DNA from 2 places in the Streptomyces sp. NPDC016459 genome. Region 1 is predicted to be linked to the other one. Evidence: riboswitches for the same ligand, from Rfam matches in the RefSeq annotation. Region 1 holds a riboswitch; the other holds the start of a gene.

Region 1 (4,204 bases):
CGCGGGGGCACGGGCGGCCATACCTGGTCGGGGTCCGCGGGCACCGGCAGGCCGAGGACCTGGGCGGCGCGGAGGGCGACCCTGGTGTGCCCCTCGGCCGAGAGGTGCAGCCGGTCGCTGTCCCAGGCGCGCCGGTCCTGCACGGACCGGAGGGACCACAGGTCGAGGACCGGGCAGTCGTAGCGGTCCGCGATGGCCCGGACGTGGGCGGTGTAGGTGGCGATCTTGCCCCGCAGGTGCCTGAGCACGGGCACGTCACGGGTGTCGAAGCCGGTGGTCACCATGACGGTGCCGACGGCGGAGGTCAGTTCGGCGACAGCGCGCTCGAAGCGCTCGGCCACGTCGTCGGGGTCCGTGCCGGGGCGGATGATGTCGTTGCCGCCGGCACAGAAGGTCACCAGGTCGGGGGCGAGTTCCTTCGCCCGCGGGACCTGTTCCGCCACGATCTGGTCGAGGAGGCGCCCGCGTATGGCCAGGTTGGCGTAGCGGAAGGCGTCGCCCTCCGGCAGCCGGTCGGCGAGCAGGACCGCGAGGCGGTCCGCCCAGCCGACGTACGTCCCGTCCGGGCCGGGGTCTCCGACGCCCTCGGTGAAGCTGTCACCGATCGCCGCGTACGACCCGAATACGTTCTTGTCTCTTGATCTCGAATCGTCTGCCACGGGAGCACATCCTTCCCTCTGGGATGTGACCTACGCGACCGTAAGGAGGGGTTGACGCCGGGTGACATATGCCACCGATAAAGAGTTTGCCAAGCCGGAATAGACGGGGAACACGCCGGTGGCCCGGCACGGGAGTGCCGGGCCACGCGGGGTGCCGGTGTGTCAGATGGAGACGCCGTGCTGGCGCAGGTAGCCCAGCGGGTCGATGTCGGAGCCGTAGCTCGGCGAGGTGCGGATCTCGAAGTGCAGGTGCGGGCCGGTGGAGTTGCCGGTGGAGCCGGAGAGGCCGATCTGCTGGCCGCCGCTGACGGACTGGCCGGACGAGACGGAGAGGGAGGAGAGGTGGGCGTACTGGGAGTAGCTGCCGTCGGCGTGCTGAATGACGACCTCGTTGCCGTAGGCGCCGCTCCAGCCGGCCGAGACGACCGTGCCGGCACCGACGGCGCGGACGGTGGTGCCCGAGGAGGCGATGAAGTCGACACCGGTGTGGTAGCCGGAGGACCACATGGAGCCGGAGGCGCGGTACGGGGTGGAGATGCCGCCGCTGACCGGGGAGACCCAGCCGGACCCGGAGGTCGAGGCGCCGGAGCCCGTGGACTGCGCGGAGGACGAGGAGGAGCCGGAGTCCGAGGACCGGGTGACGGGGGCCGAGGCCTCGGCGCGGTCGTCGCCGCGGGAGGCGCGCGGGGTGTCGCCGTTCTTCGAGGAGGACCGCTCGGGGGCGGCCTTGGGCGCGGCGCTCTTCGGGGCGGCGGCCTTGGCGGTGCTCTTGGCGGTGCTCTTGGCGCCGAGCGTGAGCTTCATGCCGGGCAGGATGAGCGAGGGGTCCTCGCCGACGACCTGGCGGTTGTCCGCGTACAGCTTCTGCCAGCCGCCCACGAGGCGGTGGTCGGCGGCGATCTTCGACAGGTAGTCGCCCCGCACGACGGAGTACGTCTTCGGTGCGGCCTTGGCGGCGGGGGCGGCCTTGGCGGAGGCGGGAGCCTTCACCTGGGCGGCAGCGGTGACGGCCTGGCCGGCGGCGGCCGGGGCGGACTGCTCGGCGGCGTGGGCCCCGGTGGCGCCGAGGAGTGGGAGCGCGACGACGGCGCCTCCCGTACCGGCGGCGGCGATTCCGCGGGTCAGGCGGTTGGTCTTGATGCGGCGGTGCTTACCCTTCGCGGGCATGACGAAATCCTCTCCGGCGCCTACGAGGTGAGCTGTCGGGTTCGGACTGGAGATGTCCGGCCGCGCTCTCACGCGGCTTCACCCCAAGCCGTCCTGCGTCGCGGGACCGGCGTACTTCCTGGGTCCCCCGCTCCTGCCACACATGGGTGAGTGGGAATTCCGGACGGTGGCAGGATTCGGCGGTCCGACCGGATTGACGGTGACGCTAGACGAGCGGGGTCGACACGAACAAGCCACTGTTTTCCGCCCGCTTTCCCCGCCCCGCCTTTCCCCCGGAATTCCGGTCACCCTCCGTGGATGACGGTCCTTCGATCCCCCTTTCACGCAGGGCAATTGGTTCCGGCCGTCGGCCACGATCCGTCACCTTTATGACCCTGCTCACGCGCCGAGTCTCATCTCGCCCGCAAACGGGGCGAGTTGTACGCAAGGCCCTAATCCGGACAGATCGCCCATTCCCGTGCAGGGGGGTGACCCGGCACCGTCCCGCCTGGATGATTGCCCCTGGAACCGATCTCGCTTCGGGCACCCGACCGCCGACCACCAGGAGCATCCGTGACGCAGCAGCTGCCGCAGGTCCCGCCCCTCGACATGACCGAACCCGCACTGACCGAGGTCCGCAACTTCCGGGACGTGGGCGGTCTGCCGACGACCGACGGGCGAGCCGTCCGCCCCGGGCGCCTCTTCCGCAGCGGCCACCTCGCCCACGCGACCGCGGCGGACGCCGCCTTCCTCGAATCGCTGGGCCTGCACACCGTCTTCGACTTCCGGAACCTGGCCGACCGGAAGGTGGAGGGCCCCGACGTCGAGCTGCCCGGCGTGCGGAACGTGAACATACCCCTCAACGATCCGGCGGACGGCAAGGAGTTCTGGAAGCTGGTCCGCGGCGGCGACATCGCACAGCTGCGGGAGATCCTCGGCGACGGCAAGGCGGCCGCCACCATGTCCGACTCGTACCGGAAGATGGTGGTCGAGCGGACCGCGGAGCACAGCCGGATCCTGCACGCCCTGGCGGAGGACAGCCTCCCCGCCCTGATGCACTGCGCGGCCGGCAAGGACCGCGCCGGGCTCTCCATCGCGATCACGCTGCTCGCCGTCGGGGTCGAGCGGACGGCGATCGAGGCCGACTACGTGAAGTCGAACGAACCGCACCGCCGCTACAAGGTGCGCCGCAGCTCCACCGCGCCGGACGCCATGTCGCCCGAGGTGATGGAGCTGCTGAGCCCGCTCTTCGACGCACGGGTGGAGTATCTGCGCGGGGCCTTCGAGACGATCGAGACGACGTGGGGCTCCGTGGACGTCTACCTCGCCGAGGGCCTGAAGCTGGCCCCGGAGACCCGCGAGCTGCTGCGGGAGCGCCTGCTCACCGAGGCGTGACCCCGCCGCCTACTGGTTCTGGCCACCCAGCACGAAGAGCAGGTAGAGGAAACCGGCGAAGAGGTGGCCGGCGATCAGATAGGCGAAGAGCCGGAGGACCAGTCCCTTGGGGAACTTGCCCTCCCCGCGCTCTTCACCGGTGACCGGTCGTGACTTCTCGGACATGTCAGCCCTTTCGGAAGCATCAGCGTCGGTGCGGCGTCCCGTCGCCGAGACACAGCTCGGCCACGGGACTCCGCAGCAGGGTGTGGACGAACAGCAGCTCCGCCCCGCCGGGAGTGGCGGCGCCGATCCGGTGCGGGGTGAGCGAGTCGAAGTGGGCGCCGTCCCCGCGGTCGAGGACGTGGACGACGTCACCGAGCGCGAGCCGCACCCGGCCCTCCAGGACGTGGATCCACTCCTCCCCCGGGTGGACGCGCACGATGTCGGCCCGGGTGGCGTGCGGCACGTGGACCCGCAGGCACTGCAGGGCGCGCCCGGCGCCGCCCGCCTGGCGGTAGACCCAGCCGTCGGCCTCGACGGGTTCGGAGCGGGCCGCCCGGACGACGGGGTCGCGTTCGGGCGGCGCCTCGCCGAGGAGCTCGGAGACCGTCGTACCGTAGATCCGGGCGAGGGCGAGCAGCATCGGCAGCGAGGGCTGCCGGTTCCCCGTCTCCAGGCGCGAGAGGTGGGCCGGGGAGAGGCCGGCCCGCTGGGCGGCGGCCTCCAGGGTGAGTCCCCGGCGGCGGCGCAGGGCCCGCAGCTGCGGGGCGACGTCCGGCAGGGAGCCGGGGGTGGCGGGGTCCGGGGAGAGGTCCCCGGGGACGTGGTCCATGCGTCCATTGCGCCAGCATCGTGCCTCTGAGGCAAGTTTCTTGCCTCAGAGGCAAAGACCCGACCGGGGTCAGCGTTGCGCGACGGCCTGCTTCACCAAGGTCTTGCCGAAGTCCCACATCAGCCCGCCGCCGCCGTGGGCGTCGTCCATGACCGCCGTGAAGGCGGTGACGAACCGGTCCACGTCCGCC
Region 2 (4,204 bases), on a different contig from region 1:
CGCCGCGACCGTACGGCCGTCGCCGCCGGCTTCGGCCTGCTGCGGCTCGCCGGAGCGCCATCGCTCGGCTGGCTGGACGTCAAGACCTCCGGGGGCGTCGAGGTCCCCCAGATCGAGGCGGCCGTCGACGAGGAGCTCGCCCGGTTCGCCGCCGAGGGCCCCACGCCGGAGGAGATGGAGCGCGCGCAGGCCCAGTTGGAGCGCGAATGGCTCGACCGCCTCGGCACCGTCGCCGGCCGTGCCGACGAACTGTGCCGTTACGCCGTGCTGTTCGGCGACCCGCAGCTCGCCCTCACGGCCGTCGACCGGGTCCTGGACATCACCGCGGACGAGGTGCGGGCGGCCGCCGCGGCCGCGCTGCGCCCCGACAACCGCGCGGTGCTCGTCTACGAGCCCCTGGCGACCGGGCAGAGCGACCACGCCGACGGCGATGACGACGCAGAGGGAGCGGACCAGTGACCGACGCAGCCGTGTCCTTGACGAGCATGGACTTCCACCCCCAGCCGACGCCCGGCGTCGCCAGGCCCTGGGCCTTCCCCGCCCCGGACCGCGGCAAGCTGGACAACGGCCTGACGCTGCTGACCAGCCACCGCCCCGGCCAGCAGGTCGTGGCCGTGGAGCTCTTCCTGCCGGCCCCGCTGGACGCCGAGCCCGCCGGTCTCGACGGTGTCGCCACCATCATGGCCCGCGCGCTCTCCGAGGGAACCGACCGGCGCAGCGCCGAGGAGTTCGCGGCCGAGCTGGAGCGCTGCGGCGCCACGCTCGACGCGCACGCCGACCACCCGGGCGTACGGGTCTCCCTGGAGGTCCCCGTCTCCCGGCTGCCCAAGGCCCTCGCGCTGCTCTCCGAGGCCCTGATCGCCCCGGCGTTCCTGGACACCGAGATCGAGCGCCTGGTGCGCAACCGTCTCGACGAGATCCCGCACGAGACGGCCAGTCCCGCCCGTCGCGCCGCCAAGCAGCTCTCCAAGGAGCTCTTCCCGGCCGAGTCGCGGATGTCCCGGCCGCGCCAGGGCACCGAGGAGACCGTCGAGGCGATCGACGCGGCCGCGGTCCGCGCCTTCTACGAGGCGTACGTCCGGCCCGCCACGGCCACCGCCGTGGTCGTCGGCGACCTGACCGGCGTCGACCTGGACAAGGTCCTCGCCGAGACCCTGGGCGCCTGGACCGGCGAGCCGGCCGAACCGCTCCCGATGCCGCCGATCACCGCCGACGACACCGGACGGGTCGTCATCGTGGACCGACCCGGCGCCGTCCAGACCCAGTTGCTGATCGGCCGCATCGGTCCCGACCGGCACGACCGCGTCTGGTCGGCCCAGGTCCTGGGCACGTACTGCCTCGGCGGCACCCTCACCTCGCGACTCGACCGGGTGCTGCGCGAGGAGAAGGGCTACACCTACGGGGTGCGCGCCTTCGCGCAGGTGCTCCGCTCCGACAGTCAGGGGAACGGAGCCGCGATGCTCGCCATCAGCGGTTCCGTCGACACGCCCAACACGGGCCCGGCGCTCGACGACCTGTGGAAGGTGCTGCGGACGCTGGCCGCCGAGGGCCTGACCGACGCCGAGCGCGAGACGGCCGTGCAGAACCTGGTCGGGGTCGCCCCGCTCAAGTACGAGACGGCCGCCTCGGTCGCCGGGACGCTCGCCGACCAGGTCGAGCAGCACCTTCCGGACGACTACCAGGCCCAGTTGTACGCGCGCCTGGCCGAGACGGGCACGGTCGAGGCGACAGCGGCCGTGGTCAGCGCCTTCCCGGTGGACCGGCTCGTCACGGTGCTCGTGGGTGACGCGGCGCAGATCGCGGACCCGGTGCGCGCGCTGGGCATCGGTGAAGTCACCGTCGTGACGGGCTGATTCCGGCTCCCGGCCCCTGTCCGGACCGGTTCCGACCGGCTCCTGAGAAAAGGGGCACGGGGAGGGCTCCGACGAACGATGTCGTCGGAGCCCTCCCCTTTGTCCGTATTGGCAGCAAGGGTGATCGTTTGCTCTGTGGCATGTCTTACAAACAGGCCGGTCCGGTTGGTGATTGAAAGACGATCCGCATAGCGTCGGTGCGTCTGTTCGGCAGTTGCACCCGCCGCACCCGCGGCAACCGGACAGTCATCGCCGAGTCCCCGTCAGGCGCGAGCCTGGGGAGCCGGGGACCCACACGTAGTCCCTGGGGTGAATCGGGCGCCTTCGTCTCGTACGGAGGGGCTCGTAGGAGACCTTCCTGCTCCGAACCCGTCAGCTAACCCGGTAGGCGAGAGGGAAGGAAAGGATCAGCCACTACATGGCGTTCACCCGTGCCACCGGGAAGCATCGTGGTTCGAGCCGGATGGCGCGCCGCAGCCTGGGCTTCGCCGGCGCCGCGACACTCGCCACCACCGGCGTCATCGGAACCCTCGCCTCCCCGGCACTCGCCGCCGACGCGGACAACCGCTCCGTCGAGGACACCGGGCTCACCAAGGTGATCACCGAGGACTCCCTCGTGGACCGGATCAACGCCCAGGCCGCCGCCCAGGAGCAGGAGGCCTTCGAGGCCGCCGCGAAGGCGAAGGCCGAAGCCGAGGCGAAGCGCAAGGCGGAGGCCCGCGCAAAGGAGATCCGTGAGGCGGAGGAGCGCGCCGCCCGTGAGGCCGAGCGCCGCCGTCTGAACTCCTTCCAGCTCCCCGTCGCCGGCTCGTACGTGTCCACCGGTTACCAGACCGGCGGCTCGCTCTGGTCCTCCGGGAGCCACTCCGGCGTCGACTTCCACGCCGGCTACGGCAGCAGCGTCGTCTCCGTCGGCTCCGGGACCGTCGTCGAGGCCGGCTGGGGCGGCGCGTACGGCAACAACATCGTCATCCGGATGAACGACGGCACGTACACCCAGTACGGTCACCTCTCCTCCATCGGCGTCTACGTCGGCCAGAGCGTCGAACCGGGCCAGCAGATAGGCATCTCCGGCTCGACCGGCAACTCGACCGGCCCGCACCTGCACTTCGAGGCGCGTACGAGCTCCGAGTACGGCTCCGACATCAACCCGGTCGCCTACCTCCGGGCCCGAGGCGTCAGCGTCTGACGCACGGCGCCGCCGCGCCCCCGTCACCGCACCCCGTACCCCCCCGACCGCACCGCGGCCCCCCGAGGGCCGGTCCGCGTCGCGTCGCAAAAGCCCCGGCTCGTGCTGAGCCGGGGCTTTTCGTCGGTCAAAAGGCTTCCATATTCCGCTGGGGCATCGGAAATTCCGGCGCGCTGCAATAGAGTCGCAGATCGGGCGCAGAACAGGCGCCTCAAGAATTGTCTCGCGCAGACCAAGGCGGAGGTCGGACATGCGCATTCCCGCGCACTCGGTATGCACGGCGATCCGGGACGACATCGTCTCCGGCGTCTTCGAGCGGGGCAGCCGGCTGACCGAGGAACAGCTCGCCCGTCGGTACGGGGTCTCCCGGGTCCCGGTCCGCGAGGCCCTGCGCACCTTGGAGTCCGAGGGCTTCGTCGTCACCCGACGCCATGCGGGCGCGCATGTCGCCGAGCCCACCGAGCAGGAGGCGGCCGACCTGCTCGACATGCGGGCGCTGCTCGAACCCCTGGGCGCCGCACGAGCCGCCCAGCGGCGCACCGAGGCCCACCTCAAGGTGCTGCGGGGCCTGGTCAGGCTGGGGCAGGAGCGGGCCAGGCGCGGCCAGGGCGAGGATCTGCGCTCGCTCGGCGGCTGGTTCCACGAGACGCTGGCGCAGGCCTCCGGCAGCCCGGCCCTCACGGCGCTGCTGACCCAGCTGCGCCACAAGATCGCCTGGATGTACGCGGTCGAGGAGCCCGCGCAGCCGGTGGAGGCCTGGGCCGAGCGCGGCGCGATCGTGGACGCCCTCGCGCGCGGTGACGCCGAGCGGGCGCGGGCGCTGACCGCGCTGCACGCGGAGCGCTCGCAGCCGCTGCACCGCCTCAAAAGGCCGACGCGCGGCCGTGTGAGGGTTTCGCAACATGTCGTCAACACGGCGAGCGCCCGGACTTAACGCGCACACCGTATACAAAGAATGCGAATTCGGCGGGCTGGTCCCGTGCTGCCCGAAGTCGCTCGGGGGGAAATGTAAAAGGCCGTGGCCGCCGGAATTCCGGCAGCCACGGCCTTTCGCCGTACGAGAAGGTCGACCCGGCTCAGACGGTCTCGGGGAGCTCGTCGAGACCCTCGGCGACCAGCTTCGCCAGACGGTCCAGAGCGGCCTCGGCGCCCTCGGCCTCCG

The links. A riboswitch is a leader RNA that binds a small molecule or an ion and turns the genes downstream of it on or off. The one in region 1 is predicted to bind cyclic di-AMP.
Positions count from the first base shown of each region.
Region 2: linked by a shared signal. The riboswitch ahead of ABZ567_RS15210 (M23 family metallopeptidase) and the one ahead of ABZ567_RS11610 (LysM peptidoglycan-binding domain-containing M23 family metallopeptidase) in region 1 are both predicted to bind cyclic di-AMP.

Region 1 covers NZ_JBEYCR010000003.1:305,595-309,798, reverse strand. The annotation lists gene ABZ567_RS11615 (SGNH/GDSL hydrolase family protein) at 1-659, opposite strand, end outside; gene ABZ567_RS11610 (LysM peptidoglycan-binding domain-containing M23 family metallopeptidase) at 822-1,826, opposite strand; cyclic di-AMP (ydaO/yuaA leader) riboswitch at 1,831-1,985, opposite strand; gene ABZ567_RS11605 (tyrosine-protein phosphatase) at 2,379-3,200, shown strand; gene ABZ567_RS11600 (DUF6126 family protein) at 3,210-3,365, opposite strand; gene ABZ567_RS11595 (helix-turn-helix domain-containing protein) at 3,385-4,014, opposite strand; gene ABZ567_RS11590 (aspartate aminotransferase family protein) at 4,084-4,204, opposite strand, start outside.
Region 2 covers NZ_JBEYCR010000005.1:110,848-115,051, forward strand. The annotation lists gene ABZ567_RS15200 (pitrilysin family protein) at 1-459, shown strand, start outside; gene ABZ567_RS15205 (pitrilysin family protein) at 456-1,853, shown strand; cyclic di-AMP (ydaO/yuaA leader) riboswitch at 2,094-2,259, shown strand; gene ABZ567_RS15210 (M23 family metallopeptidase) at 2,272-3,042, shown strand; gene ABZ567_RS15215 (GntR family transcriptional regulator) at 3,293-3,976, shown strand; gene ABZ567_RS15220 (HPr family phosphocarrier protein) at 4,119-4,204, opposite strand, start outside.